Regions from separate parts of the Paraburkholderia sp. BGA-UO-ETr-F21 genome, predicted to be linked through region 1. Evidence: predicted binding sites of a transcription regulator. Region 1 holds the regulator's gene; each other region holds the start of a gene.
What was found. The regulator LexA, encoded in region 1, represses DNA repair genes until DNA is damaged. The targets are predictions, from matches to a motif close to ACTGTATNNNNATACAGT.
Positions count from the first base shown of each region.

Region 1 (10,398 bases):
GATCGGCCGTCAGGACGGCGGGCCGTTCGCCACGGTGGCGTTCATTTCCGACGTGGACATTCCATGGACCGACGACGAGGACTGAGCCGGTCCGGGTCGCGGCAGGCGCTGATACGCTGGGATCGACACTGAGCGACCCGGCCTCAGCGCCTATGGTTATCGAGAGCCGAAGCCTACTTCATCATCCTGCGGCGAAACAGAATCGCCGCCACGACAAACCCGCCTACCGCATACGCCGCCAGCACGGCCACATGCAACAGCGCATGTTCGATTGGACGTCCCAGCATGGCCGGCCGCATCAGGTCGACGGCATGCGCCAGCGGCAACACTTCGGTGACGCCGCGCGCAACGGCGGGCAATTGCGATGCCGGAAAGAACACGCCGGACAGCAACAGCATCGGCGTCAACACCAGCGTCTGGTAAAACATGAAGAAGTCGTACGAAGGCGCGAGCGCCGTGACGACCATGGCGATGCTCGCGAACGCGAGGCCGGTCAGCACGACGACCGGCAACGCCAGCAGCATCGACGGAAAATTTGCGTAGCCCAACGCGCCGGCCACCAGCATGATCGCCGCGCCGGACAGCATCGACTTGCTGCCGGCCCAGATCACTTCACCGAGCACGATGTCGCCGAGCGTCAGCGGCGTGTGCATGATCGCCTCCCAGGTGCGCTGCACATGCATGCGCGAGAAGCCCGAATACATCGACTCGAAACTCGCCGACATCATCACGCTCGACGCCACGGTGCCCGCCGCGAGAAAGGCGATATACGACACGCCCTCGACATGGCCGACCATCAGCCCCAGCCCGAAACCGAGGCCAAACAGGTAGATCATCGGATCGGCAAGATTGCCGAACATCGAGGCGAGCGCGAGCTTTCTCCACACCAGATAATTGCGGCGCCACACGGCGATCCAGTTGGTTGCGTTCGCGGGAAAAGCGGCGAAGGTTTCCTGATTCGACGGGGTCTCGCCCGGGGAGTCGTAGGTGCGTGCGTCCATTGCGTGTCTCGTGCGGTGTCCCCGAGGGGACGTGCTTCGTCGTTATGGCTGTAGCGCGTTGCGTGCGATGCCGCTATTCATGCTTCTTCACATGCTTCTTCAGTCCTGCATCTCGCGGCCGGTGAGCCGCAGGAACACGTCTTCCAGATTCGCCGGCCGGTGCAGATAGCGCAGATCCGCGCGCTGCTTGAGTCGCGCATGCACCGGTTGCGCGTCGTTGACGTAGCAGAACAGCGTTTCGCCGCTGATCTCGGTGCGCTCGACGAGCGGCGCCAGTTCATCGCGCAACGCGACCGGATCCGGTCCGAAGATCTCGATCACATCGCAACCGATCTCGGAGGCGATCAATTCGCTCGGCGCGCCTTCGGCGATCTTGCGTCCTTCCTCGATCACGCACAGCCGGTGGCAGAGACGTTCGGCTTCTTCCATGAAGTGCGTGGTCAGCAGAATGGTCTTGCCGCGCGCAAGCAATGAGCGCAGCCGTTCCCAGATCAGATGCCGTGCCTGAGGATCGAGGCCGGTGGTCGGTTCGTCCATGATGAGCACGTCGGGATCGTTGACGAGCGCGCGCGCCAGCGTGAGGCGCCGCTTCATGCCGCCGGACAGTTCGCTCACGCGCGCATCCGCCTTGCTCTCCAGGCGCGCGAATTCGAGCAGCGATGGCACCATCGCACGGCATTGCGCGGCGCTCAAACCGAAGTAGCGGCCGAACACCAGCAGGTTCTCGCGCACCGTGAAGTCGGGATCGAGATTGTCGAACTGCGGCACCACGCCGACGCGCGCCCGCGCCACGCGCGCGCGGCTGGGAATCGGCTCGCCGCACAGGCGGATCGTGCCCGCATCCGGCGAGGCGATGCCGAGCAGCATGCGCAACGTGGTGGTTTTGCCCGCGCCGTTCGGGCCGAGCAGGCCGAAACATTCCCCGGCGTCGACATGGAACGACAGTCCGTCGACGACGGTCTTTTCGCCGTAGCTTTTTTTGACCTCGTGAAATTCGATGGCGGCTTCAGGCATGGATCGAACGAGTCTCCGGAACAGACATGGATGATTCTAATGGCCGGGAGGGCCGCCTATTCTAGGGCATTGGCGGGTCGGCGTTGGTGCGCGCCCGACGCTCCCGCACGGGTTTCCCGCACTGCGGCAACGAGCCGCAAGCAACCCTGTTGGCGCGCGCACCTCTTTAGAGCGTGGCTTGTGTGCCGTTACCGCACAGTTAGCGTTTTCCATCCCTTGCAACCTGAATTGCGGCGCACCATGATTCATTCAGATCGCGCGTCCCGCGCGAAGGGAGAAAAATCATGGCGAGCTACCAGAAAATCCTGCTGTGCTACGACGGCTCGCGCGAAGGCCGCAAAGCATTGCGTTGCGGCGCCGATCTGGCGTTGGATCTGAAAGCGGAAACGCACTTGTTGTCGGTCGTCGATATGCGTTCGAGCATTGCGCAAAGCGCGGGCCTGCTGACCGACGTGGCTTGCGGCAGCTTCGAAAAGACCGCCCGCGACATCCTTCAGGAAGGCGTGGACTGGCTTACCGAGCGAGGCGTGAGCGCACAAGGGCATTTCGCGTTCGGCCATCCGATCGACGAGATCGCCAACCTTGCCAATGAATTGCACGTCGACCTGGTTGTGGTCGGCCACCGCTGTCGTACCGGTTTGTCACGGTGGTGGATGGGCGCGGGTAATACGCCGCTGCTCGACCGCGTCTCGTGCAGCATTCTGGTGGCGTGTTCTTCCGCTCAGGAGCAGCAGCAGGCGGCGGCCTGATAGCGGCTGCGTATCGCGCCTGGGTCTAGCGTCTGGATGCCGGCCCGGCTACCGCGAGCGTGCTCAACGGGCCGGTCGCCTCGGCCCGACGACCCCAGGCGATCACTCGTTCAGGTTGACCGCGGCCAGCTTCCATGTGAAGACACCCTCGCGCTGGAAGATCGCCGAGTAACGCGCGTCGCCGGCGCCGTGCTGGTAGGTGACGACGAACTCGTTGAGGCCGCGATAGCCCGCGGTGGTTTGCGGCGGCTGCGCAGGCGCGGCGTTGGTGTTGCCGTTGCCCGCAGTTCCAACGGCAGGCGCCGCCGGTGCGGGTGAGGCCGCGGCGCCATCCGCCGGCGTGTTCGCAGCAGGCGGTGCGGGCGGCCGTTCGCCCGGATCGCCGCGCGGCGGCATGCCGTTCAGTAAAGCCGCCACGCCGTCTGGGGTGGCATAGGCATCTACGAGCGGGCCAATCAGCGCGACGCCGATCATCGCGCCAATGGCGGCCAGCGGATGGCCGTTGCTGTGCGCGTCGAGCCGCCGCGTGAGCAGCCCGGCGACCTGCTGCTTCAGGCTCTCGCGCAACGCGGGAAAGTCGACGTATTGATTGACCGTTTGCGTGTCGCGCGCATCGGCGGCGCGTTTGAGATTGTTCAGCGCGAGATACGGTGACGCGTACGCAAACCCGAGCGCCGCGATTAGCACAATCACGATCAGCGTGACGATCAGCGGCCGGGTGGCGCCGCCTTTAATGCGTTTCGAAACTGCCATCGAACGGGACTCTCCATCAGGTGTGATCTAACGTGGACCGCGGCCACACGAAAACGATCCCATGCGATGCGATATCGCCGCCCGCCATACCTTCCATCAAGACTCGAATACCGCCCCGTGGACGTTTGCCTCGTCGGCAATGCAGCGGTCGATCATGCGGCACACAGCGTCCACCGTGCCGACCATGATGAGGCGCGACGGGCCGTGATAGACCCGCACTGGTGCGCGACGGGCCGGTTCGGCCGTATTCAGACCCGAGTTCAGCGACACGCGGGCAAATGCCGGCAACGACGATGGCAGGCTCGACACGCTGTCCGGCGAATCGAACAGCGACGGCGTGCTGCCCGTGGACGCCTCGATCAATGAGCAGGGCACCAGCTTGCGAAGATGGCGCAGACGACCGAACTGGCGAAAAGGCAGCAGGCGGGCAAGACGTTCCATGAGACTCTCCAGGCGATGCAGCGTTAATGCAGCGCTAATGCGGCGTTGGCGCGGCTTTCTACTTTGTCGAACGGGCAAGAAGGGGCTTGGATCGAAGTGCTGGGGAAACAAGCCGCCTGGAACCTGGCCGTTCAGAACTCGCCGGGGCGGATCAGCCCCACGGCGATACCTTCCAGCGCGAATTCCGCACTGCCGGTTTCAACGAAGATGTTTTCGTAATCGGGGTTCTCGGCGATCAACTCGAGCCCGTTCGGCCGGCGCTTCAGGCGCTTGACCGTGACGTCGTCGCCAAGCCGGGCAATGATGATCTGGCCGTCTTTGGCTTCCGTTCTCTTTTGCACCGCGAGCAGGTCGCCGTCGAAGATGCCCGCGTCGCGCATGGACAACCCGCGTACCTTCAGCAGGTAATCGGGCTTGCTCGAAAACAGCGCCGGGTCGCAAGCGTAGTGCTGGGAGATATGTTCCTGCGCGAGGATCGGGCTACCCGCGGCCACCCGCCCGATCAGCGGTAGCGACAATTGCATGATGCTGGCGTGCGGCAACGTGAACTGGTGCGGCGAATCTTCCGGGCCGGCCAGCAGGCGGATGCCGCGCGACGCGCCGGCCGCGAGTTCGATCACGCCCTTGCGGGCGAGCGCCCGCAGATGTTCTTCTGCCGAGTTGGCCGAGCTGAAGCCCAGTTCGGCGGCGATTTCCGCGCGGGTGGGCGGAAAGCCGGTGCGTTCGATAGCCCTGCGGATCAGATCGAAAACCTGCTGCTGTCGTGCGGTGAGTTTGGTCATGGCGCCACTGTATGTATGAACAGGTGACTGTATTTTTATACAGTATTCCGCGCAATTCAAGCTTTACTTTAAGTTCGTGCCGAAGGGTGGTGTTGGAGCGTCGTCAAGCGACGCTCCAACACCCGTTTACCTGCCGCAACGCCTTATCCAGCTGTCATTACCACTTTTGCGTATTAAAAAATGAAGAAACATTATTTTTAATGATGAAAGCCCTTCGATAGACTGGCCTCCAGTTGCCGTTCATGTGCACGTGACCGCGACGCAAAAAGACACCACACGCTGTTTCGGCGCACAACGCGGAGAAAGTTGACATGAATCACCAAGGTACGGGGCTGGCAGGCAGAACGAAGAAACTCATCGCGGCGCTCGCATTGGGCGCGGCGAGCGCGCTCGGCGTGATGGCGCAGGCGCATGCTGCCGACACGACACTGCTGAACGTGTCCTATGACCCGACGCGCGAGTTGTATCAGGACGTCAACCAGGCGTTCGGCAAGGAATGGAAGGCGAAGACCGGCGAGACGATCACCTTCAAGCAGTCGCACGGCGGCTCCGGCGCGCAGGCGCGTTCGGTGCTCGACGGCCTGCAGGCCGACGTCGTGACGCTCGCGCTCGCTTACGACATCGACGCGCTGGCCAACAAGGGTTTGCTGGACAAGGGCTGGCAGAAGCGCTTGCCGGACAACGCGTCGCCGTACACGTCGACGATCGTGTTTCTGGTGCGCAAGGGCAACCCGAAGCACATCAAGGATTGGGACGACCTGATCAAGCCGGGTGTGTCGATCGTCACGCCGAATCCGAAGACCTCGGGCGGGGCGCGCTGGAACTATCTCGCGGCATGGGCATACGCCGAGCATCAGCCGGGCGGCAACGATCAGAAGGCCAGGGAATTCGTCGGCAAGCTCTACAAGAACGCCGGCGTGCTGGATTCGGGCGCGCGCGGCGCGACCACCAGCTTCGTGCAACGCGGTATCGGCGACGTGCTGATCGCATGGGAAAACGAAGCCTTCCTGTCGCTGAAGGAGTTCGGACCGGAGAAGTTCGAGATCGTGGTGCCGTCGGTCAGCATTCTGGCCGAGCCGCCGGTTGCGGTGGTGGACAAGGTGGTGGACAAACACGGCACGCGCAAGCTCGCCGAAGCGTATCTGAACTTCCTGTATAGCGAGCAAGGCCAGGAAATCGCGGCAAAGAACTTCTACCGTCCGCGATCGAACAAGGTGCCGGCCGAGCTGACCGCCAAGTTTCCGAAGCTGAAGCTGTACACGGTCGACGATTCGTTCGGCGGCTGGACCAACGCGCAGAAGACGCACTTTGCCGACGGCGGCGTGTTCGATTCGATCTATCAACCGCAATAACTATCGAGCCGTTGCCTTCACCAGCATAGGCAGCAAAGCGATGCGGCAACGCGTCACTCCGGAGCGCGCCCCCAGGGGCGCGCTTTTGGCCAGCCAGGGCCCGGCGGCCGGAAACACGAGCATCAACCTGAACGAGTAACGAGCATGACGACGTTGACCTTCCGAAAACCGAGCGCCTTGCCCGGTTTTGGCCTGACACTCGGCATCACGGTGGCTTATCTGAGCCTCGTGGTGCTGATTCCGCTTGCGGCGACCTTTCTGAAGACCGCGACGCTCGACTGGAGCCAGTTCGTGCGCGCGGTGAGTTCGCCGCGCGTGCTCGCGTCGTATCGCCTGACGTTCTTCTCCGCGCTCGGCGGCGCGCTGATCAACGCGGTGTTCGGCTTTCTGGTGGCGTGGGTGCTGGTGCGCTACACGTTTCCGTTCAAGCGCCTCGTCGACGCCGTGGTCGATCTACCGTTCGCGCTGCCCACATCCGTGGCCGGCATTTCGCTCGCGGCCGTGTATGCGGGCAACGGCTGGATCGGGCAGTTCCTCGAACCGCTCGGCCTGAAAATCGCGTTCACGCCGGCCGGTGTGCTGGTCGCGCTGACGTTCATCGGTTTGCCGTTCGTCGTGCGCACGGTGCAGCCGGTGCTCGAAGAGTTCGAACGCGAACAGGAAGAGGCGGCCGCGTGCCTCGGTGCTTCGCGCTGGCTGACGTTTCGCCGCGTGGTGTTGCCGGCCGTGTTTCCGGCTCTGTTGACGGGCTTCGCGCTGGCTTTCGCGCGCGCGCTCGGCGAATACGGTTCGGTGATTTTCATCGCCGGCAATGTACCGATGAAGTCGGAAATCACGTCGCTTCTCATCATCACGAAGCTCGAGCAATACGACTACGCGGGGGCCACGGCTATCGCGGTGGTGATGCTGGTCGTGTCGTTCCTGATGCTGCTGCTGATCAACACCTTGCAGTGGTATTTGCAGCGCCGCACGGGCCGCGGCGGCGCGGGCCCGGTGCCGGCCGCCAGTGTGGCGAGCGTTGCGGCAATCGGCGGAGGTGTGCAATGAGCCGGCGAACCGTAAATGACGTATCCGCCGCGAGTGTTGCGAACAACGCCGCTGCCGTTGCGGTGGCGCCGCGCGCGCCACTGAATGCCGCGCGCCGTCCCGACCCTGTCACCGAACCACCGCTCGTGCGCTGGATTCTGACCGGCATCGCGCTGCTGTTCCTCGCGCTGTTTCTGGTGGTGCCGCTCGTCGCCGTCTTTTATCAGGCGCTCGCCAAAGGTCTTGGTTTCTATCTGGAATCGCTCGCCGACCCGGACGCGCTGTCGGCAATCAAGCTGACCGTGATCACCGCTGCCATCGCCGTGCCGTTGAACCTCGTGTTCGGTCTCGCGGCTTCATGGTGTATCGCCAAGTTCGAATTCCGCGGCAAGGCGCTCCTGACCACGCTGATCGATCTGCCGTTCTCGGTTTCACCGGTGATCTCGGGCTTGATCTACGTGCTGATGTTCGGCGCGCAGGGCTGGTTCGGCCCGTGGCTGCAGGACCACAACATCCAGATCATTTTCGCGGTGCCGGGCATCGTGATGGCGACGATCTTCGTCACGTTTCCGTTCGTCGCGCGTGAACTGATTCCGTTGATGCAGGCACAAGGCAACGACGAAGAAGAAGCCGCGCACGTGCTCGGCGCGTCGGGCTGGCAGACTTTCCGCCGCGTCACGCTGCCGAACGTCAAATGGGGCCTGCTGTATGGCGTGATTCTGTGCAACGCGCGGGCAATGGGCGAGTTCGGCGCCGTGTCGGTGGTGTCGGGCCATATTCGCGGTCAGACCGACACGATGCCGCTGCACGTCGAAATTCTCTACAACGAATACAACTTCTCGGCGGCGTTCGCCGTGGCGTCGGTGCTGGCGCTGCTCGCGCTCGTGACGCTCGGCCTGAAGCTGCTCGCGGAACGCCATATGTCGGCGGAACTGTCGGCCGCGCGGGATGTGCCCGCGTATGCCGGTCCCGTCACGCCGGCGGGGAGTGCAACACCCGGGACATCCGCAACCCACACAACGCATGCATCGCAGCAACACCCGCTCAAGCAAGGAGAGCTGTAATGGGTATCACCGTTCGTAACCTGCAGAAGCGCTTCGGCGATTTCGTCGCGCTCGATAACGTCACACTCGACTTTCCGCCGGGTGAGCTGGTCGCGCTGCTCGGGCCGTCGGGTTGTGGCAAGACCACCTTGCTGCGCGTGATTGCCGGGCTCGAATACGCGGACGGCGGCCAGGTCGTGCTGCAAGGCCAGGATGTGGCCACGGTCGGCGCGCGCGAGCGGGAAGTGGGCTTCGTGTTCCAGCATTACGCGCTGTTCCGTCATATGACGGTGTTCGAGAACGTGGCGTTCGGCTTGCGCGTGAAGCCGCGCAAGGAACGTCCCTCGGAAGCGGTGATCCGCGAGAAGGTGCATGAACTGCTGAAGCTCGTGCAACTCGACTGGCTCGCGCAACGCTATCCGTCGGAATTGTCGGGCGGCCAGCGGCAGCGTATCGCGCTCGCGCGCGCGTTGGCGGTCGAACCGAAAGTGCTGCTGCTCGACGAACCGTTCGGCGCGCTGGATGCGAAGGTGCGCAAGGAGCTGCGTAGCTGGCTGCGGCGCCTGCACGACGATCTGCATATCTCGACGATTTTCGTCACGCACGATCAGGAAGAAGCGCTCGAAGTGGCCGACCGTATCGTCGTGCTCAATCGCGGGCACGTGGAGCAGGTGGGCAGTCCGCAGGACGTGTATGACCATCCGCAGACCTCGTTCGTCTACGAGTTTCTAGGCGCCGCGAACCGTCTGCACGGCAAGGTCGACGCGAGCGGTTTCGTGGTCGACGGCGCGGCGCTGCCGGTGTCGATCAAGGCCGATTTCAGCGGTCCTGCGTTCGCTTATGTGCGTCCGCACGATTTGCAGTTGTATCCGCAGGCATCGGGCCACCGCGAAGGCATTGTGGTCGACGTGCGGCGCGTGGTGACCTTGGGCGGCTCGGTGCGCGTGGAACTCGCGGGCCGCGAGGGCAACCTGCTCGAAGCCGAGCTCGATCGGGAAGCGTGGCGCGATCTGCAACTCTCTATCGGCGATGGCGTGACCGCGGTGCCGCGTGCCTTGCGCGTATTCCCGGCGCAATGAGGGCAGTCAGCGCGGTGCAGTCGGCCGCGCGGCAACACGACTCGGTGTTTCAATCAAACTCAAATAACTCAACTCTGGACGAACCGGAGACATACAGATGAATTTCCAGCAATTGCGCTTCGTGCGCGAAGCCGTGCGTCAGAACATGAACCTGACCGAGGTGGCGAACGTGCTGTACACCTCGCAGTCAGGTGTATCGAAACAGATCAAGGATCTGGAAGACGAACTCGGCGTCGACATTTTCATCCGACGCGGCAAGCGTCTGACGGGCCTCACCGAGCCGGGCAAGGCGGTGCATCAGCTGATCGAGCGGATGCTGCTCGACGCCGAGAATCTGCGCCGCGTCGCGCGCCAGTATGCCGATCAGGATAGCGGCCACCTGGTCGTGGCGACCACCCACACGCAGGCGCGTTATGCGTTGCCGAAGGTGATCCGTCAATTCACCGAGGTGTTCCCGAAGGTGCATCTGGCGTTGCGCCAGGGCAGCCCGCAACAGATCGCGCAGATGATCATCAACGGTGAAGCGGACATCGGCATCTCCACCGAAGCGCTCGACCGCTTCCCGGATATCGTCACGTTCCCGTGCTATTCGTGGCATCACGTCGTGGTCGTGCCGAAGGACCATCCGCTGGTGGGCCGGCAGAATCTGACGCTCGACGAGATCGCCGAATTCCCGATCGTCACGTACGACCAGGACTTCACGGGCCGCTCGCATATCGACCAGGCATTCGCGAAAGCGGGGGCGCTGCCCGACGTCGTGCTGACCGCAATCGACGCCGACGTGATCAAGACCTATGTCGAACTCGGCATGGGTATCGGCGTGGTCGCGGCAATGGCCTACGATCCGAAGCGCGACACGGAACTGGTCGCGCTCGACACGCAACATCTGTTCGAAGCGAGCACGACGCGGGTCGGTTTGCGCAAGGGCGCGTTCCTGCGCGCGTATGCCTACCGGTTGATCGAGATGTTCGCGCCGCAGTTGAACGAAGCGGAGATCGCCGCGCAATTGCGAGAAGCGGTTTGATGGATGCGCAGGGGCGGTGAAGCGCCATTTGTTTATCCATGCATGGCGGCGCGCGGCGCATCGCTTACAATCGCCGCCATGAACACTTCGACTTCTTCCTCCGCTACGCCTTCAGACGAAGGCGCCACGCCGCC
Region 1 covers NZ_JCAQOY010000029.1:349,798-360,195, forward strand. Annotated here, with positions in the region: gene AC57B1_RS18010 (hypothetical protein) at 1-85, shown strand, start outside; gene AC57B1_RS18015 (ABC transporter permease) at 174-1,001, opposite strand; gene nodI (nodulation factor ABC transporter ATP-binding protein NodI) at 1,101-2,015, opposite strand; gene AC57B1_RS18025 (universal stress protein) at 2,300-2,764, shown strand; gene AC57B1_RS18030 (DUF2939 domain-containing protein) at 2,867-3,517, opposite strand; gene AC57B1_RS18035 (hypothetical protein) at 3,614-3,958, opposite strand; gene lexA (transcriptional repressor LexA) at 4,090-4,740, opposite strand; gene AC57B1_RS18045 (sulfate ABC transporter substrate-binding protein) at 5,052-6,092, shown strand; gene cysT (sulfate ABC transporter permease subunit CysT) at 6,237-7,139, shown strand; gene cysW (sulfate ABC transporter permease subunit CysW) at 7,136-8,182, shown strand; gene AC57B1_RS18060 (sulfate/molybdate ABC transporter ATP-binding protein) at 8,182-9,240, shown strand; gene AC57B1_RS18065 (CysB family HTH-type transcriptional regulator) at 9,338-10,264, shown strand; gene AC57B1_RS18070 (asparaginase) at 10,343-10,398, shown strand, end outside.

Region 2 (10,398 bases), on a different contig from region 1:
GCCGGCCCGTTTTCCGGGACAAGTGCCGCCCTGGTGGGTGGATGAAAAACACCCGCCATCCAGCGAGGACGACGGGCGGTCGTGGGTCGATCAGATCGAGCGATACGGGGTGCCGCTGATTTCGCAGATGATCACCGTCGTCAACGACGGCACCTTGAATCCCTTCTTGCGCAGGCTCTTCGCCAGCGGTTCAAGCTTTTCGTAGTCGCCGCCCACCCCCAGTGCTGCGACCGCGGTTTGTCCGAAGCCGTGCAGCAGAGCGATGTGCGCCGGGGTCAAGCCGCCGTGCGTGCGCGGGGGCTTGTAGCCCGAAACGCTGTGGGTGATGCCTTGAACATTCGCCGTCAATCCCATTTCAGCGAGGCAGTGGAGGATCGAGTAGCTCGAATCGTCCAGCGTCGGGTAGGGATCCGTGCCCTCGGCCTTCAAACGCGTGATGGTGAGCGGACGCAGCATCGCTGCAATGTCGCGGTAGCCACACGCTGCCGCCGTGTCGCACGGGGCTTCGCCCATATGGTTGCTGAGGTTCGGGTTCGCCCCCGCGGCCAGCAGACGCTTCACGCAATCGGTCTGCCCCCATACCGCCGCGCTGGACAGCGCGGTGCGTCCGTAGCGGTCGTACAGGTCCACGTTTGCGCCCAGCGCGAGCATCGCCGACAAAGCGTCCACGTCCCCGGTGATCGCCGCGGACATCAAGGGGGTCGTCCCGTTGTGCGACGCGTCGTCGATCGAATGGCCGGCGTCCAGCAGCATCGCCGCGATCTCGTGGTTCCAAAGCCCCGCGCCGCCCATCGTCATGATGTGGAACGGGCTCAACCACGAGGTCGGTCCGGTCTCCCCGTAGCAGGTGAAGCGGAAGGTGCCCGCGCATCCAGCCTCCTTCGCGTGGTCCAGCATCGCCTTCATCGCGGAAACGTCCCCACGAATGCCCTTGTCGAACATGGCGCCAAGCGTCGTGCCCAGTTCAGGGTCGAAGGTGCCGTTGCCGGTTGCGTCGGGGACCAAGACCCAGATGCTATCCGTGATCGGTTCGAACGGGGTGATGGAACGGGGTTGTGCTTTGATCATGGTGCTCTCCTTGAAGGTTTTCAGGGTGTGATGCACCCAGGGTGGGTGCACTCAGGGGCTTGAACGTGGTGCGTGGTTAAGCGATCTTGCGCTGCTTCATCAGTTGCTCAAGATCTTCGAGGCGGTAGCGCACCTTCCCCGCGACCTCGGTGGGGGTGATGCGGCGGTGTTCGGTGTGGTAATGGATCGGAACAACGCTCTTGTCGCCCATGAACGACGCCGCGTCTTTCGGGGCCAACGTATCGTCGTAAGCACGCTTCAGCGCGTCCACCTTTTCCGAGTCGTAGTAGTTCCCGGTGCCGCCGATCTTCCCGGTCGGGTTCATGTGGATCGGGGTGATCTTTGCGCGAGCCATCAGTTGCACCGTGGTTTGGGCGGCTTTGTGACCGAAGATCGCGCTCACCTCCGCGGTCGAATACCAGCGGCGTCCGACCGGGGCTGCCTTCTCCGCCGGTGCCGGCTGAACGTCCGCCGCGGGGTCTGCCTCCACAACCGTGGTCGCCGGGGTCACGATCGACGCCGGCGCCGGAAACACCACCGCCTTCTCCTGCTGTCCGTCGGTCACGGTGAGGTGGAACGAGGTTTTGAGACCTGCCAGCATCGGGAGCAGGGCCGGAAGTTCTGCGGTGGAGCACTGGACGTTCATGGGATTTCTCCTTGGGTTTTGGTTGCGGTGAAAACAGTGTCGGTCGGCGGAGCGATCTGCTGCGGATCTGGATTTCGTGAGGCCAGCGGATCCGGGACAAGCCTTTTCGTTCCGTTTCGTTAGGGTGCTTTGCACCTGGACGGTGTGTGAATCGCGCTGGCCGGTTGCTCAGGTCTTACGTGTCGTTGATCTGGACCAGCGCCGCCACCTTCTGGCGTGCCTTGGGATCGCGGATGGCCAGCAGGCTCCGCTGCAACGCCGCCTCGATGCAGCGTGCGGCTTGGCGGTGGTCGTGACGACGAAGAGCGTCGTGCAACGCCTCCGCTTCGCTTTGCAACACCGAGCCGACCTGATGGGCGTCCACCCGACGTGACACGGTGTTCGTCCAGACGTCCGGGGACGCGTCGTCGTGCACCACGCCGATGCGCGTAGCGTCCAGCAAGCCATGACCGTCGTCCAGCGCGACCGCGAGGTCGAACGCTTCGCGCAGGTCGTACGTCTCGCCGTCCAGACGCTCGTCGTCCGCCCGGTAGGGCAACCCGCCGACGTGCTCCGCCAGCAGGTTGATGAGCAGCGTTGCGTGGTCGTCGGCCGGACGATCGATGCCCATCTCGTCGAGCAGGGCGCGCAGCGGAACGAGCAGGTCGAGCCACATGGGGAAAAGGTTGCGGTCCGCGAGCAGGGTGCCGTCCTCCCGCACCCCGAAGGGAGCGAAGACCGCGCGGATAACCGGGGTAACACGGGCGAGGGTGAGCTTGCCGTGGGCGAGTTTGAGGTTTTGCATGGTCGTGGTCTCGGTTGATGTGAAGCCAGTTTCGGGTGGATCGGTGGGGCGTTGCGGATCTGGATTTTTCGAAGACCCGAAATCCGGGACAGGTCTCCCTTGGTGGGTGGTCCTTACGCCATGTGCACTGCGTTGGAGGCTTCCAAGTTAGCGGTCCAGATGAGCGGATTCATCACCTGCGGGGAGAGTTGGTGCCGCGCACGGTCACCGTGGATCTCGGTCAAGCGCGTCATGAGTTCGCGCACCTCGTCGCAACGCGGACCCTTCTCCGGACCCATGTGGACCATCATTGCGAGCAGTGCGATCTGGATCAGCGAGAAGCGCACGCCGACCTCGCCCCAAAGCGTCATCTGCTGGATGTTGTCGATCGCGGCTTCGTGGTGCAGACGCACCATGCCGTCCTTCAGCATCCGGTCGCCGATCGCGTGGGCGATCTGCTTACGTGCCACCGGCTTCTGGTCCATTACGACCTCGGTGACGTCGAGGAAACCCTCCATGGGGTCCATGTCGGGGTTGGACGCGACGAACAACGCCACCAGCATCAGCATCACAGTTGCCCGCGTGTCCTTGGCACTCAGGTGATTCAGGAACGAGTCCTTGCCCGAGCGAAACGCTTTGAGCGCCATCAGACGCTTCTCCGCCGGGATGCACATCCACGCGATGTCGTACGGGGGGACGTTGTCCACGATCTGCTTGGATCCCGTCACGCTCAGGTTCGCCTCGAGCGGGTCGATCGGATACTTGGTCGCCCACGGGATCATCAACGAGAGGGTGTCCTCGCCGCGGACACGCTTCTCTTCCAACTCAACGATGTCGTCGATCAAACGGTCATGGGTAGACTTCATGGTATGCACTCCTTATTGATTGATGTGGTTACTGCCGTTTGCGGTGAAACGCGGGATCACATGGGTTGGTGGTTGGCTTCCAGTTTTTGCAGTTGCGCGAGCGCGAAGTTCAAAGCATGGAGCGCCGTGGGGCTGTTCGCGCACGTCGCTGCGGCCTCAAACTGCTCGTCCGTGATGCCATACGATCCGGCGATTTCGCATTCGTCCGGGTCGTGGCCTTCATCGTCGAGCCCGTCGTAACATTTGAGGGCGGAAAACGCCGCAGACACCGTTTCGGGACCTGCGTTCAGGAACACGAGAACGGCGTCTTCCTCACGCCGGTTCAGGTTCATTTTTTTCACGGCATCGATGATGGCTTGCTTGGTTGTGGGTGCCTTCATGGTGTTCTCCTTGGGTGCTGGCTTGGTGTTGAATCAGTGTCGATCGGGTGAAGGGTCTGCTGCGGATCTGGATTTTTCGAGGACCCGAAATCCGGGACAAGCGACGTTCAGGCGGGAATCTGCACCTGGTGACGCACGAGGTCGCACCAGAGCCCGTCGCCCTTCTCCGGGTTGCGGTTGGAGCGTGCGTCCGCACGGTCGCAGCAGGCGCTGAACGCGTGGAACGGGACGTACACCGGTTCGGTGTTGTCGAGCAGTGCGCCGGCGCGATGAGCGATGGGGAGAACGTTCACGAGCGAGCCGGTCGGGTCGATCGAACGTTCGGCGGTGGGCACATGAGTGGTCTGCATGGTGATCTCCGTGGGGATGTCGTTGGGACAGGACGGATGATCACGCTGGGGGGCACCGGGGCGTGGATTCGGATTTTTCGAGGAGGGGAAATCCAGGACAAGGTCCTGAAACGTAGACCTCAGGGCGAAGGCGGGAGCCTCACCTGGCGGGGATGGGGCGGTGCCGGAAGGGAAAGACCCCAAACCCTTGGGCGGCTGACGCCGCTGGGCGACCCGCTGCGCGCCGTGTCCTTCGGAGTAGCCCCCCTTCATGCCGCAGGCGGCGGGGTCGGTGCCCGGGAGCGAACGCGACCCCAGCGGTTGGGTTGTGCGGCGGTGACGGGTTGGGTGTCGCTGTTGACGCTCGGTGCGTCAGCCCAGCCGAACCACCGACGGCTTGCGCCGGTTTTTCAACGCCTGCGTGCGCAAGTCCTCGGAGGGTTGCGTCGCCGCCTCGGCCTCCGCTTGCTCTTCGACCAGCCGGGCGTACGCCGCACGCTTGGCGTCGATGTCCGCCGCGCTCGGTGCTCCCGTGTAGCCGTTGCGCACGAGGTACGCCGCCTGCATCGCGTCGAGCCAGGCGCCGATCTCGTCTTTGAAGAAGAACGCCGCGCCGTACGCGTCGAACAACGGCCGGCGAGCCCGTAAGGCGGTGAACACGTCGTCCTCGAGCCAGCCCGTTTCGGGGTGATTCCAGGTATGGTCGTCCGTGCTGTGCGCTCCGGAATGGATCAGCGCCGCGATGGCCAGGAGCAGCACGTCCCCGATCATGAAACCGTCTTCCTCCGGGCCGCGCAGGTCGTACCCAACCTCGATCGCCCGCCGGAACTGCTCGGGGGTGTACCCGGACAGCAGCCGAGCGCCCACGCGCAAGCTTTCCGTCATCGCCTGGTCGATGATCCGCCAGTCCTCGGGCGTGCGGTCCTTGACCGGCTTGTCCGCCACCGCGCGGGGAACCGCCGGGCGTCCGTCAGGATCCGCAGCATTGCCCACGGGCAAGACGTCGAGTTCCAGGGCATCGGCCGTGCGCCGGTGCGACTCGCTGCCACCTTCACGGTAGTGCAAGAGCGGGAGCCACACGTCGTCCACGGTGAGCACACCGCCCATCAACGCCCAGATGGGAACGCCGTGCGGTCCCACCTCGTAGAACGCCTTCGCACCGGGGATCCAGCCGTCGATCTTCCGGACCGTTAGCCCGTCCAGTTCGCCCACGCTGCCCCGCTCGTACTTGTGCCAGGCGGTTCCGGACTGGCTTTCCAACAAGCCGTTCATGGCGTTCAACGTGACGTGCCGCCGCTCGCCCGCGGGCGCTGCCTGCTGATCGCCCTTTGCCGGAAGGCTCCGTGTCAGCACCTCGTCGTCGACCGGGTCGTCGTTGATCAGCGGGTTCTTCAACCGCCTGAGCAGGTAATCCCGCAGGTGGTTCATCGACGTGCCCGCGGGGAGCACCAGGCGGCTCGTCCCGTTGATCAGATCTTCGGCTTCGAGCCTGCACCACCTCGCCCACGCCTTGACGCGGGTGACCTTCCAGGCCCGCTTCGCGTTGCCGTGCGGTTTCTTGGGTGCCTTTTCACCCGGCGCTTTCGCCGCCGGTTCCGCCGTTCCCGCCTTGCTGCTCTTCGTCGTCGTCATCCGTCTCGCCCCTGCGCTGTCGTTGTCCGCCCGATTTTAGCCGCGGAGCGCCACCGCGGGTTGTCCTGGATTTCGCCGTCCCCAAAAGTTCGGGTCCGCACCAGGGGAGCGATGTGCCATGAAATGGGTGTCCGTGCCATTTCCGAGACCGGACACCATGACCACCACCGCCCGCACGCTGGACCAGTTCTACACCGCCCCCGCCATCGCCCAAGCGCTCTACAAGACCCTTCTGAAAAACCTCGGCCGCAAGGCCAAGGGGCTGACGTTCGTCGAGCCGTCCGCCGGCGCCGGTGCGTTCTTCCAGCAGTTCCCCGCCGGGTCCGTCGGTCTGGACCTCGATCCGCATTGCCCCGGTGTCGAGCAGGCGGACTTCTTCGAATGGGCGCCCGAGGATCCGGACGCGCCGATGGCGTTCGTGGGCAACCCGCCGTTCGGGCGTTGCGCCTCGCTCGCCGTGAAGTTCTTCAACCGCGCCGCGTCGTTCCCCGGGACGTCGGTCATTGCCTTCGTCGTGCCCCGGTCCTTCGAGAAGGCGTCGATCCAGCGCCGCCTCGGTCGCACGTTCCGCCTCGTCCATCAGGAGGTGCTGCCCGCGGACTCGTTCGTGTTCGACGGAAACGCTTACGACGTGCCGTGCGTGTGGATGGTGTGGGAGCGCGGCGCGGTCCATGCCAGCGAACCGGTGCCGGTGGTGCGCACGCACCCGGATTTCGTCCTGCTCTCCGACGTCGAGCGGCTGAGCGCGGACTTCGCCGTCCAGCGCGTGGGGTCCGCCGCCGGCGCGGTCAAGGACATGTTCGGTCGCGTCCCGACGGGCTCGCACTACTTCGTGCGTGCCACCGACCGCTTCGAGAAGAAGCTCGTGCGCGAGCGTTTTGAGCGTCTTGAGTCGGACGGTGCGTGGGAGGCCGTGAAGCATCGCACCGCGGGAAATCCGTCGATCGCGCAGGATGAACTGGTCGCCGGCTATGCCGGGACGCTGGCCAAGCCGCAACCATCCGTGTTCGAGCGCCTGAACGATCTTCATGCGGAAAGCGGGATCAGCGAGGAGGAGCGCCGCAGCGGTGGGGTCGTCTACACCGGGAGCGCCCTCGCCCGCTCGATGGTGCGCATGGCCCGCCTCGAACCGACGGACCGGGTCTTCGAACCGTCCGTTGGTCGCGGGGTCTTCCTGTGGGCGATCGTCGAACACTGGGTGCATGAGCGCGGTTGGACGTACGAGCAGACCGCCCGCTGGGCTGAAAAATGCCTGTTCGCGCAGGACGTCTGCGCCCGCTCCATCGATGATTGCGCCCGCCTGTGGACGTCGTACTTCGCCGAGCACGGGGTCGTGTCCGACCTGCGCGCGAACTTGCGCGTCGGGGACTCGCTGTTCGACGGGTTCGCCGGGGAGCGCTTCAACGTCACCATTACCAATCCGCCGTATGTCCGCACGACGAGCCTCGACCCGGACTACCGCGAGCGCCTGCGCACCGCTTTCCCGTCGTCGTGCTCGACGGGTCTGTTTGATCTGTATTTTGCCTTCATGGATCGCGCCACCCGCCAGAGCGATCGCGCGGTCCTGCTGGTGCCCAACACGTGGTTGCGCACGAAGTCGGGTGCTCCGCTGCGCGCGCACCTGCGTTCGCGCGTCCGCGCGCTCGTGGATTTCGGGATGCGTCAGGTGTTCGGGAAAGCCGCCGCCACGTTCGCCTCGATCGTGGTCACGGGTCCCGAAACCGCGGTCACGCCCATGCTTCATCGCGAGAACTTGCCGGAGGAGGGCTCGCCCTGGAACGTCGTGTTCCGTGACGACAATGGTCCGCTGCAACCCGACGGGTGGTATTTCGGCGCGGACCGCGACCTCGACGGTCTGCTGGACAATGACGTCGGTGAAACGCTGAACGATCTGGCGATCGTCCATAGCGGCGTGAACACCAGCGCGGACTGGACGTATCGCGTGGACGGTGGCCAGGTCGTGGGCGAGCGTGTTCGGGCGGTCGATCCGGTCACCGGAAAGGACGTGCTCCTGCCGCTCGCCCTGACACCGCGGTTTCTGAAGCTCAACCGGCTGAAGAGCCGCGCCATGCTGGACACGCCAGCGTTCAGCCAGCGCATGGTCTGCCCGTACGACGCCGCATGGCGGTTGGTTCCTGAGGAACGCCTCGGTGCTGCCGCGCGCGGTTGGCTGAACGGGCGTCGCGATGCGCTGGACGCCCGCGGGACGAAGGACGTGGAGGCGTGGTACGCGTTTGGACGCCGTGCGGGGATGTACACCTTCGATCTCGATACCCCGGTGATCCTCGTGCCGGGCCTTGTTTGCGAGGCGATGAAGCCGATCGTGGTGACGCCGCGCGAGATCGCGCCGGACGGTCGCTTCCTGTTTGTTGGCGGATACGTCGTGCAGCCTCGCGATCCGGCGGACCTCGACCGCGTCGTCGCGATCCTGTCGTCGGACACGACGTGGCGCGCGATCCATCGCTACGGTGCACCGCGTAAAAGCACCCGGCCGTATCGCCAGTTCACCGCGAAACTGCTGCGTCAGGTGCCGACGGGTGGTGCTGAACCGACGGGCGCCGTCCGCGAGGCGGAGGTGGGATCGACCAAGCCGGAAACGGTGGAGATCTGATCGCCCCAAGGAAACGGTGCGAAGCGGGTGCCCTCGCCTCCGGCTGGGGTTTTTGCTTCGGGCGTCTGGGTTCTCGCATCGTGATGGGGATCCCCAGGAAACGGGCGATGCCCAAATCCCAACCCCGGAACCAGCCCCCAAACCTTTTGGGGCGCAAGCGCCCGGGCACTCGCTGACGCCCGTTGCCGTGGGAAGCGTGGTTTCCCTGCCCGGGGAAGCCCGCTGGGCTTGGCTCTCGCAATCCTGCCTTGGTCGTCCACGGGAACGCCTGCTAGACTGACTACTGTATATCCGAACAGTAGTCTGCCATCCATGAACCACCCCGCTTTCCCATCCGTCCCCATTCCGCTCTCCGAGGAGCCCGCGGCGCTTTTCATCGTCGAAGCCCTGAGCCGCGTGCCCGCCGGCTTCCCCAGCCCCGCGCAAGACCATACGCAAAACCGGGTGGACCTGAACGAGGTTCTGATCCTCAATCCGCTCTCCACGTTCCTGTTTCACGTCTCCGGCGACAGCATGAAGAACGCGGGCATCGTGGACGGGGACAAGCTCGTGGTCGATCGTTCGATCGAGCCCAAGCACGGCCAGGTGGTGGTGGCGTGCGTGGACAACGAGTTCACGGTGAAACGGCTCTACCGTCGCGCCGGTGTGGTGAAGCTCGTCCCGGCGAACCCTGATTTTCCGACGATCGTGTTTTCCGACGGCCAGGAAATGACGGTGTGGGGCGTGGTCACCTGGAATCTGAGGCAGGTCCTGGCCACGAAGGTTCGGGGCGGATCATGAGCGCGCAGCAGGTCTTCGCCATCGTGGACGGGAACAATATGTATGTGTCGTGCGAGCGGGTCTTCCGACCGGATCTCGTCGGCAAGCCCGTGGTCGTCCTGTCGAACAACGACGGGTGCGCCGTCGCCCGCTCGCAGGAGGCGAAGGACCTCAACGTGAAGATGGGGCAACCGTGGTTCCAGGTTCGCCACCTCGCGGAAAGCCATGGGCTCGTTGCCCTCTCCTCGAACTACGCGCTCTACGCCGACATGTCGTCGCGCATGATGGCGATCGCAGGTTCTTTTGCACCTCGTTCCGAGGTCTACTCGATCGACGAGTGCTTCCTCGATCTGTCGAACATGGCGTTGGCCGTGCCGGACCTGACCGCCTACGGTCGCACGATCCGTCAGCGCATCCTCGCGTGGATCGGCATCCCCACCTGCTGTGGAATCGGTCCGACGAAGACGCTCGCGAAACTTTCGAATCACATCGCGAAGAAGAACGTCGGTGGGCACAACTGGGCGGGCGTGTGCGACCTGACCGCGCTGCCCGAGCCCGAGGTGGACGCCTTGCTCGCGCAGATCCAGGTGGGCGAGGTGTGGGGCGTCGGCCGTCGCCTGCGCGACCGCCTCACCGCCGATGGGATCGACACCGCCCTCGCGTTGAAGCGTGCGGACCCGACGTTCATCCGGTCGACCGTGTCCGTGGTGCTCGAACGCACGGTGCGCGAGTTGAACGGGATCGTCTGCTACCCGCTCGAGTGCGAAAGCCAGCCGCAAAAGCAGATCGTCTGCTCCCGGTCGTTCGGATCGCCGGTGATGGCGTTCGACGACCTCGCGATCGCCGTGCAGGATTTCGCCAGTACCGCCGCCGGCCGGATGCGCAAGCAAAACCTGAAAGCCGGTCAGATTCAGGTGTTCATTCAAACCAGTTCGTTCCGCGTGAAAGACAAGCAGTATTCGGCCGGGCTCACCGTGCCGCTGACCGTGCCCACGTCGGACACGCTTCGGCTGGTCGCCGCAGCCGTGTACGGGTTGAAGCGGATCTACAAGCCGGGCTTCAAGTATGCGAAAGCCGGCGTGATGCTCGTGGAGTTGCAGGCGCAAGGCGTCGAGCAGGGCGACCTGTTCGCCCCGGCGTCGGACCGGCGGGACCGGTTGATGGCGGCGCTCGATGCCGTGAACGACCGTTTTGGGCGGAACACGTTGCGCGTGGGGAACGTGGAAGGCCGCCAGGCGTGGCACATGAGCCAGAACGCGAAGACGCCCTGCTACACGACGGATTGGGGGGATTTGCCGGTGGTGCGGTGAGCGGTTGAGCCATCGGGGCGCTGGATGTACACGT
Region 2 covers NZ_JCAQOY010000005.1:545,762-556,159, forward strand. Annotated here, with positions in the region: gene AC57B1_RS04070 (ankyrin repeat domain-containing protein) at 91-1,068, opposite strand; gene AC57B1_RS04075 (hypothetical protein) at 1,145-1,714, opposite strand; gene AC57B1_RS04080 (hypothetical protein) at 1,890-2,498, opposite strand; gene AC57B1_RS04085 (hypothetical protein) at 2,612-3,343, opposite strand; gene AC57B1_RS04090 (hypothetical protein) at 3,400-3,723, opposite strand; gene AC57B1_RS04095 (hypothetical protein) at 3,831-4,073, opposite strand; gene AC57B1_RS04100 (hypothetical protein) at 4,425-5,684, opposite strand; gene AC57B1_RS04105 (Eco57I restriction-modification methylase domain-containing protein) at 5,842-8,295, shown strand; gene AC57B1_RS04110 (LexA family protein) at 8,608-9,075, shown strand; gene AC57B1_RS04115 (Y-family DNA polymerase) at 9,072-10,364, shown strand.
Region 2: AC57B1_RS04110 (LexA family protein) is a predicted target of LexA. The motif match lies at 8,578-8,595, and genes of this name have one in related genera.

Region 3 (10,398 bases), on a different contig from region 1:
TGTCGGCGCGCTGGCGCTGGGCGCTCGGCGCGCTGCTCACGGACGAAGTCTTCGCCGTCGCGTGGGAGCATTACCGGCATCGGGAGCCCGGCACGGTCGGCCCGCACTACTTCTTCGGCGCGGGTCTCGCCATGTACCTGAACTGGCAGATCTGGACCGTCGCCGGCCTGTTGTTCGGGGCGGCCTTTCCGGGATTGCAATCGCTCGGCCTCGATTTCGCGATGGTCGCCACCTTTATCGCGATCGTCGTGCCGCAACTCGTGGCGCTGCGCTATATCGCGGCCGCAGTGACCGCGGGCACGCTGGCCTTCTTCTGGCAGGCGTGGCCGTACAAGCTCGGGCTGCTCGGCGCGGTATTCGCGGGCGTGGCGATCGGCGTCCTGCTGTCGACCTCGCGCCCCAACCTGCGCGGCACGGGCAAAACCGCGGAGGCGTCCCGATGAACTACGTCGTTCTGATTCTCGGCATGGCGGCCATCACATGGGTGATCCGCGCCGCGGTCTTCGTGCTCGGCGACCGGCTCGTGTTTCCGCCGCTTGTGCGCACCGCCCTCGGCTTCGTACCGGTCACCGTGCTGACCGCGATCATCGTGCCGATGGCGGTTTCACCGCACGGCAGCAATGCCGAGCTGACCTGGCGCAATCCGCAACTGGTCGGCGCGCTGGCCGCGGTGCTCGTCAGCGCGGTCACACGGCGGCCGCTTCTGACCATTGCGGTCGGCCTGGCGGTGTTTTTTGTCTGGCAATGTATTGTGCTGAAATAGGTGCATGCCGCCTTCATGGCGGCATCCCGGTCGTCCGGCTTGCGACACGCAAGCGCATGCCGGGCGACGCTTCCCTCTAAAGCGAGCGCACCCGTCCCGCACGCCCTTAAGTTTCCCCCCGATCCGCCGTTATGCAGTCGAGGTCCGCTCATCGGGATACGTCCCGCTGGTTACGCGGCAACAGGCAGGAATCAAGCGCGCGGGCATCGAACGTCGCGTCTCCCAAGGCCCGCGCGGCCGGGTGGCGCGGCGAAGCCGCGCGGCAGGACCAAACGGGATAACTCATGGGTCAAATCACCCTCACGCTCAAAGACGAGACCATTGCGACACTGCGCAAGGATTTCGACGCTTTTCTGCGGGTATCGCTGAAGCTCGATCCGCAGTTCGCGACGCCGTCGTTTGAGGATTTTTTGCGCGCCAAGCTGCTCGACAATATGGTGCCGCTGACCGAACACGCCGTTCAGCGGATGTTGCAGGGCGGCCAGTACGCGTGGGCCAAACGAACCCTCGACAAGGAGTTTCCGGACGTCGTCGCGATCCTGATGCGGCAAGCGGGCGAATTCGGCTTCGGTTTCGCGGCCCGCTCGGAATGGACGCCGGAAGAACTCGCCAAGCAGTGCCGCGACTGGGCGGCGGCGATCGTCAAGGAAGCGGAAGGCGACGCCACGCTGGTCGACCCGCTCGCGGCGCAGATCAAGAGCGCGGCGCAGGACATTCAGGCGCTCGAGGAAGTCATGCAGACACCGGCCTGGAGGCTGGTGGAATCGCTGCGCCAGCGCGTCTACGAGGCCAAGGTGGCGTGCGAAACGAGCGTGGGGAGCACCGCGCGCGAAAAGCTCGGCGAACTGCGCGGGCTTCTGCGGCTGGGCATCTCGCACGGCTCGTTCCAGAAACAGGAAGCGCAACAGATCATGGAATTCCTGCGTTTGCTCAAGCCGGAGATTTTCGTCGAAGAGCCGTACGACGTGTTCTCGCGCATGGCGGCGTGGCTGCGCAACTTCTTCGTGCCGCCGCGTCCGGCCCCTCAGCAGCAACAACGGCAGTCGCGCTGAAGATCGAGGCCTTCAGACGGCAGGCGCCGCGCACGTAACGGCGGCGCCTGCCGCATTCTCAATCCCACATCTTCCTGAGTTTCGCCGCGATCTCGATCTTCGCCTGCGCGGCGGCGGCCAGCCCGGTCGCCGTGGGCGCGCTCGGGACCGCCACCCGCGGCCACGCGTAGGCGTCGAACAGCGGCATGAGATGCGCGGGAATAAAGCGCGTACGCGACGCCCACACGTGACGATCACCCATATGCGTCTGGTTGTGCACGTAAAAGCGCTGCGGCACGATGATATGCAGATCCTCTTTCGCGCGCGTCATCGCCACGTAGAGCAGGCGGCGCTCCTCGTCGATTTCCTCCTCGCTGCCAGTGCCGAGGTCGGACGGAATGCAGCCGTCCACACCGTTCAGCACGAACACGTTGCGCCACTCCTGCCCCTTCGCGGAATGAATCGTGGAGAGGATCAGGTAGTCTTCGTCGAGCAACGGCACGCCGGATTCGTCGCTGGTGGCATCGGGCGGATCGAGCGTCAGCTCGGTCAGAAAGCGTTCACGCGACGCATACGTGCCCGCGATGCTCTCCATCTGCAACACGTCCGCATGACGGATCGCGGCGTCCTCGTGGTTGCGCTCGAGATGCGGCTCGTACCACCGGCGCACCATCTCGAACTCGGCGGGCCACGGCGTCTGGCGGCCGTACACGCTCGACATCAGCTTGACGAACGGATGCCAGTCTTCCTGCGCGCGAGCCGGCGCGGCGAAGGCCGCCAATGCGCCACCGGCGGTGTCGGCGGGATTGCCGCTGCCCGCGCGCGCGACGATCTCGTCGAGCACCTTCGCAGCCGTGGCCGGGCCAACGCCCGGCAGCAGCTGCACGACGCGAAAGCCGGCTACGCGGTCGCGCGGATTTTCCGCCCAGCGCAGCACGGCGAGCACGTCTTTCACGTGCACTGAATCGAGAAACTTCAAGCCGCCGAATTTCACGAATGGGATGTTGCGCCGGGTCAGTTCGATCTCCATCGCGGCGCTGTGATGCGCTGCGCGAAACAGCACCGCCTGTGATTTGAGCTTCATGCCTTGCTCGCGCGCTTCGAGCACCTGTTCGACGATGTAGCGCGCCTGATCGGCCTCGTCGGCGACGCTCACGAGGCGCGGGCGCTGCGCCGACGCCTTGTCGGTCCAGAGATTTTTCGTATAGCGCTCGCTGGCCAGTTCGATCACCGCGTTCGACGCCGCCAGAATCGGCGCGGTCGACCGGTAATTGCGCTCGAGCGTGACCTGTTTGGCCGGCGGGTCGAAATGCGCGGGGAAATCGAGAATGTTGCGCACGGTCGCACCGCGAAACGAATAGATAGACTGGGCGTCGTCGCCGACCACGGTCAGGCCGCGGCCGTCCGGCTTCAATGCGAGCAGGATCGACGCCTGCAGACGGTTGGTGTCCTGATATTCGTCCACCAGCACGTGATCGAAGCGCGCCGACAGGTCGGCGGCGATCGCCGGCTCGGCCGCCATGTGCGACCAGTAAAGCAGCAGGTCGTCGTAGTCCAGCACGCTCTGCTTCTGTTTGGCCTCGACATAAGCCGCGAACAGCCTGCGCAGATCGGCTTCCCATTCACGGCACCAGGGGAACGCACTGTCGAGCACCTGGCCGAGCGACGCGCCGGTGTTCACAACGCGCGAGTAAATGGCAAAGCACGTGCCCTTGGCCGGGAAACGCCGCTCTTTCGCCGACAAACCGAGCTCGTGGCGCACGAGATTCATCAGGTCGGCGGAATCTTCGCGGTCGTTGATCGTAAAGGCCGGCGCGAGGCCGATCAGGTCCGCGTACTCGCGCAACAGCCGCGCGCCCACGCTATGGAACGTGCCGGACCATGTCAGCCCTTGCGCGAGCGCGGCTCGCGTGCCGAGCGCCGCGCCGGCGATGCGCGTGACGCGCCGGGTCATTTCGAGCGCGGCGCGACGGGAAAACGTTAGCAGCAGGATGCGGCGCGGATCGGCGCCGTTCACCACCAGATTGGCGACCCGGTGCGCGAGGGTGTTGGTCTTGCCGGAACCGGCACCCGCGATCACCAGCAATGCGCCGGGCGGCGCGGCAGGCGTGTCGGCGCCGTATTCGACGGCTTCGCGCTGCGCGTCGTTGAGCTTTGCCAGCCAGGCGGCGGTATCGAACGACGGGGATTCGGCGACGGAGAGCACGATCGGTTTGGACGTTAGGTGGATTCAGTACGGCGACGCATACTGTATATCCATACAACCCTCGTCGACAAGCGACCCTTTTTTCGACCGCGCCCCGGGCGGCCGGCATCCCGCCGCATGACAATTGCGCGCAGGAAAAAAATGGCCCGTGGCGTGGAAGCGCACGGGCCATTTCTTTGAAAGCGCAACGCGGAGACGTTCACACGTCGTCGCGAGGCCAGCTATCAAGCCGGGCTACTGCGTCTTCGCGTCCTTCACATTGGCGTCGGCCTTGGCCTTATCGGCGTCGGCCTGAGCGTCGGTTTTCTTCTTGTCCGCCTTGGCTTGCGCGACGGACGCTTTCTTATCCGCCTTCGACTGCTCCTTGGCCGCCTTCTTGTCGGCATGGGTAACCGGCGCCGCAGCCGGATCGCTTGCCTGCGCGAAGGCAACCGACGACAGGCAACCCGCGATCAACGCGGCCGAAATTCTGGACTTCATGGACAGAGTGATATTCATGCGATACCTCCGTGAAACGAGATGCCTGGACCTTGCGATCCTTCAAACGCGATCGGTCGAGGCGGCGGCGCTGGCAACCTGTGCCGCCCCGCCACCGCCTTGACGCTCAGCCTCGGTCTTAGTGCTTGACGTCGGCGCCGTCCGCCTGAACGCCCGCCTGGCCCTGCATGTCCATCTTCATTTCATTGTTGGCGGCCTGTTTATCCGCCTTCTGATTGATCTTGGCGCCGCGCACCTCTTCCTTGTACTGCGCCTTGGCGGCCTTCTGCTGGTCCTTCAGCTCGGCCTTTGATGCCTTCTTCGACGCGCGATATTCAGCATTGGCCTTCGCATTGGCATCGCGCTTCTGCACCAGCGGGTCGGTCGAACCCGACGCCGTCAGGCGTGCCGGGGGCGGTGTGACCGGCTGCACGCCCTGCGCGGAGGGCGCAGCGGGCGCAACGCCGGCGCCTTGCATCTGGACTTGCGGCTGGCCGTTGACACCCTCGGCCGGTTGCGCAGTCTGCGCAACGGCTGCGGTAGCCGCAAACGCGGTCACGGCGGCGGTCAGGGCGGTATTGATCAGAAGCGTTCGAATTTGGGTCATGACTAATCCTCTCTAAAGTTGTTGTGACGCGGGCGACCTGTCCGGCATTGCGCATTCTCGAGCCGCTTTGCAAGCTTGCTCTGCGTGCCTCGCCCGGTCTGCTCGCTGCCAGATAAATCCAGCAGGCTTTACCACTGACCTGCACTTTACGAGTGAAGTTCGTGTCTTACGACCGGTGTTACGCAACGTTTCACTTTCTGACAATCGCATAACATCTGCTTGCAGATACTCACGCGAAGTCGGCGCACACCGCGAACTTCATCCAGGGCAAGCTTCTGGCTTATGATGCGAACCCCTTGCCTGAAGGCGCAAACGCCATGCCCAACCTAGATTTCACCCTCACCGGCGACTACGTCGAACTGCATAATCTGCTGAAGATAACGGGGCTCGCGGACAGCGGCGGCTCGGCAAAAATGATGGTGGCGGACGGTGCGGTCACCGTAGACGGCCGGGTCGAAACGCGTAAAACCTGCAAAATCCGCGCGGGCCAGGTCGTCTTGCTCGGCGACACGCGGATTGCGGTTCACGAAGCCTGACGCAACGCCCCGCCACTCTGCGGTTTCCGAAAACTCGGAGGAGGCGCGCGCACCAAAATCGTGCCTTCTCCATCGACAGCGCCGCGCCTAAGCAATAAGCTGTCAGTTTCGACAGACAAACAATCGGCTGACACTTCCGGCTGGCGGTTGCTTCGTGCGCTTATTTCGTGCGCTTGCTTTGTACGCTTGTTTCGTACGATTGCCTCGTGCGTTCACCAAGGCCCACCGAACCGCTGCCCTCGCCACCGCCCGCGCGACTACCGCGCCCGCCGTCGCGCTGTCGCCACTTCCGCTGCCAAGCGCTCCATGACTCAATCCGGCTTCACCCGGGTGGCCGCCCGGCCGCCGACCCTGACCCGCCACGCGGCGGACACTGCCCGCCTCGCCGCGCCGCTCGCCATTGCGCAGCTCTCGCAAATGGCCATGGGCGTGACCGACACGATCCTGCTCGGCTCGCTCGGCCCCGACGCGCTCGCGGCCGGCGGCCTCGGCGCAAACCTGTTTTTCGTGGTGGTCACGCTGCTGCAAGGCGTGCTGACCTCCGTCAGCGTGAGCGTGTCGCACGCGCGCGGCGCAGAGGACGAGGGCCGCGTGCCGCACATCTACTGGACCGGTTTCGCGCTGTCCGTGCTGCTGTCAGTGCCGGCGTTCTTCCTGCTCTCGTTCGCCACGCCGATCCTGCTCGCTTTCGGCGAACCCGCGCTGCTCGCGCACAACGTCGGTGAGTACGCAGCGGTGCTGCGCTGGGGGTCGCTCGGCAGCCTGATCGGCGTCGGCCTGATGCGCTCGTTCCTGCCGGCCATCGGCGCGGCCAAACGGCTGTTGTGGGTGTCGCTCGCGAGCGTCGGCGTGAACGGTTTTCTCAACTATGGGCTGATTCACGGCGCCTATGGTTTGCCGCAGCTCGGCTTTCTCGGATCGGCGGCCGCGACTTCCATCACCGTCTGGCTGAGCGCGCTCGTGCTGATGGCGCTGTTGCATTTGCGGCCGCGCTACCGGCACTTCGTCGTCGCCACCCGGCCGAACGTGCCGTTGATGGGCGAACTGTTCGGCATCGGCTGGCCGGTCGCGATCACCTACGGTGTCGAATCGACGCTCTTTCTCGCCACCGGCCTGATGGTCGGGCTGCTCGGCGAGTCGCAACTGGCTGCGCATCAGATCGCGCTGAACGTCGCCTCGGTGGCCTTCATGGTGCCGCTCGCGATCGGCCAGGCGGCCAACGTGCGAGTTGGCTTCTGGTCCGGCGCCGGCCAGCCGCTCGCCGCGCGCCATGCGGGGTTTGTCGCGCTGGCGCTCGGCGTCGCCTTCATGACGCTGTCGGGGCTCGTGCTGATCGCCGCGCCGCACTGGATCGTCGGCCTCTATCTGCATCTGGACGATCCGGCCAACGCGGCCACGGTCGCGCTCGCGAGTTCGCTGCTCGGCGTGGCGGCGATCTTCCAGATCGTCGACGGCATGCAGACGGTCGGTTCCGGCTGTCTGCGCGGCCTGAAAGACACTCGTGTACCCATGATCGCCGCCGCGTTCGGTTACTGGGTGATCGGTTTCCCAACCGGCTACACGCTGGCGTTTCACTTCGGTCTCGGCGCGCGCGGCTTGTGGTGGGGACTCGCCGCCGGTCTCGCGAGCGTCGCGCTGCTAATGACGCTGCGCTTTCACAAACTGAGCCTGCGGCGCGTGCCGGCCAATCCCGTTTGAACGATGCCCGACTGGTTGCACGCGCAACCACCGGCGCACGGGAAATTCGCCGCGAACGGTAAAATACCGTGTTCCGGCGCATGGACGCGCACCCGCGTCCATGCGCCGAAAACCCACTCGCGCGCCTCAAAAAGGCCCGCGCAGCCCGAAGGCTCATCACCCGCCATCACGGCTTGCCGCGCTCACGCGGCAGACTCCCGCCAGCGCGCCGCCAACGGCGGCGTGCCGCCCGACCGACCCTGCTTCTCGCGATAAAACATAATCAAGGAACACCTCTCATGCTTGCCCGCGTCACCCGTCTCTTCCCGCTCTGGGCCGTGCTCGTTTCGATTGCCGCGTACTGCTCGCCCGCCTCGTTCTCAGGCATCGCGCCGCACGTCACCACGCTGCTGACGATCATCATGCTGGCCATGGGCGTCACGCTCTCCGTGGCCGATTTCCAGCGTGTCTTCACGCGGCCCGCGCCGGTGATCGCCGGCATCGTGCTGCACTATCTCGTCATGCCGCTCGCCGCGTGGGTGATCGCCAAGGCGTTGCGCATGCCGCCGGACCTCACGGCCGGCATGGTGCTGGTGGGCAGCGTGGCGAGCGGCACCGCGTCGAACGTGATGATCTACCTCGCGCGCGGCGACGTTGCGTTGTCGGTGACGATCAGCGCGCTGTCGACCCTTGTCGGCGTATTCGCGACGCCGCTGCTCACGCGTCTCTACGTGGACGCCTCGATCGCCGTCGACGTACACGGCATGCTGATGAGCATCCTGCAAATCGTCGCGTTGCCGATCGTGGTCGGCCTGATCGTCAATCATCTGTTCGGCAAAATCGTGCGCAAGATCGAACCGGTTCTGCCGCTGATCTCGATGGTCGCGATCGTGCTGATCATCGGCGCGGTGGTGGGCGGCACGCAGAAGAGCATCGCGTCGGTCGGCCTCGTGGTGATGCTGGGCGTGGTGCTGCATAACGGCATCGGCCTGCTCGGCGGCTATTGGGGCGGGCGTCTGCTCGGCTTCGACGAAGCCGTGTGCCGCACGCTCGCCATCGAAGTGGGCATGCAGAACTCGGGCCTCGCCGCGACGCTCGGCAAGCTCTATTTCACGCCGATCGCGGCGTTGCCCGGCGCGCTGTTTTCGGTGTGGCACAACCTGTCGGGCTCGCTGCTCGCCGGATACTGGGCAGGACGTCCCGCGAAAGGCTCGACGCATATGGACGGTGAGCAGGTGTTGAACGCCGAACGCGGGTAACAGCGCGAGCGGCGCGCTTGCTTCGCGATCCCGGCGCGCGCCGGCATTGAATTTCGGGTTCTGCCGATACGTTCACGACGCATCCGTAGAACCCGCAACGCGAGCGGCGCATCGCGAGATGCATCGGCCGGACGGCGTATAAGATCAAAAAGCAGAACAACAACCAGAACGAAAACCCGCCCGCCTGATTCCCCTTAGAATGCATTTCTCGACAGCGTGAATAGCTCGCGCGCTGTCGCCATGAGAAGCCTGCAAACCAGGGGAGAAAGCGTGCCGTCGCATCCAGATAAAAGCAAAGCCGCACCGCAACGCCATTGCGCGTTCAGCACCCCCCAGCGCAAGAACGCCTGGGGCACCACGAGACATTTCTTCCTGCTGTGCTGCGCAACGGCACTATTGACCGCCTGCGCCACCAAGCCGCCGGCCACCGAGTTCGACCGTCACGTCACGCACGCCCTGCCTGTCACGGAAACCACGCCGCTTCGCACGGCACTCGCGCCGCTCGAAGCCGCGCATCCGGATCAATCCGGTTTCCGGGTCCTTCCGAACGGCACCGACGCCTTGCAGATGCGCATTGCGCTCGCGCGCGCCGCGACCCGGACCCTCGACATGCAGTACTACATCGCGAACGAGGACACCACCGGCAAGCTGCTGCTCGGCGCCGCGCTCCTTGCGGCCGATCACGGCGTGCGGGTGCGCATGCTGGTCGACGATCTCAACTTCAAGGACATCGACCGCGTGATGGCGGGCTTGAACTCGCACGAGAACATCGAAATACGCGTCTTCAATCCGTTCGGCAGCGCGCAGCAAGGGATGTTCGAACGCACCACGAACGTGTTCACGCAAATCGGCCATTTCACGCGCCGCATGCATAACAAGGCGATGATCGCGGACAACCAGCTGGCGATCGTGGGCGGCCGCAATCTTGGCGACGAGTATTTCAGCGCGAGCGAAACATTGCAATTCCGCGACCTCGACGTGCTCGCCGCCGGCCCGATTACCGCCGACGTCTCCGCGAGTTTCGACGACTACTGGAACAGCAGCATCTCCTATCCGTTGCGCGTGCTGAACAAGCAGAAGTTCGACGCGAAGGAATTGGACCAGACACGCGACGAGTTGCGCCAGCACTGGCGCACCAACGCCGATCCGTACAACGCGAAGCCGCTGAACGCCACCCCGCTCGCCTCGCAGATCGCCAAGGATCAACTCGGCCTGACCTGGGCGCGGGCGGAGTTCAAGGCGGACCTGCCGGAGAAGATCGTCCATCCGTCGCCGGACTATGTGAGCCCGCCGATGCAACGGCTCGGCGAATTGATGCGCGACGCGCAGAAAGACTTTCTCGTCATTTCGCCTTACTTCGTGCCGCACGAAGCCGGCGTGAAGACGGCCGGCGAACTGACGCATCGCGGCGTACGCATTGCCGTGCTGACCAATTCGCTCGCCGCCACCGACGCTGTCGCCGTGCAGGCCGGCTACAGTCCGTTTCGCGTACCGCTGCTGCAACAGGGCGTCGAGTTATACGAATTCAAGCCGCAGCAGAACACGCCGCGCGTGGGCTTCGCAGGCTCGCGTTCGCGCGCCAGCCTGCATGCCAAAACGTATGTGATCGATCGCAAGATTCTGGTGATCGGCTCGATGAACCTCGACCCGCGTTCGGCCAATCTGAACACCGAACTGGCGCTGGTGATCCACAGCCCGCCGCTCGCCGACCAGGTCGCGCAAATCTTCGAACGCGCCACGAGCCCGGAGGAAAGCTATCGCGTCACGCTCGCCGACGACGCGCAACTCGCGTATCTGCGTTCGATCGGCGCGCCGCTCTCCCCGCTTGTGTGGACCGACGTC
Region 3 covers NZ_JCAQOY010000040.1:603,018-613,415, reverse strand. Annotated here, with positions in the region: gene AC57B1_RS35185 (AzlC family ABC transporter permease) at 1-443, shown strand, start outside; gene AC57B1_RS35180 (AzlD domain-containing protein) at 440-763, shown strand; gene AC57B1_RS35175 (DUF4088 family protein) at 1,048-1,815, shown strand; gene AC57B1_RS35170 (ATP-dependent helicase) at 1,874-4,000, opposite strand; gene AC57B1_RS35165 (hypothetical protein) at 4,235-4,498, opposite strand; gene AC57B1_RS35160 (hypothetical protein) at 4,617-5,084, opposite strand; gene AC57B1_RS35155 (RNA-binding S4 domain-containing protein) at 5,402-5,620, shown strand; gene AC57B1_RS35150 (MATE family efflux transporter) at 5,927-7,318, shown strand; gene panS (ketopantoate/pantoate/pantothenate transporter PanS) at 7,597-8,556, shown strand; gene AC57B1_RS35140 (phospholipase D family protein) at 8,797-10,398, shown strand, end outside.
Region 3: AC57B1_RS35170 (ATP-dependent helicase) is a predicted target of LexA. The motif match lies at 4,042-4,059, and genes of this name have one in related genera.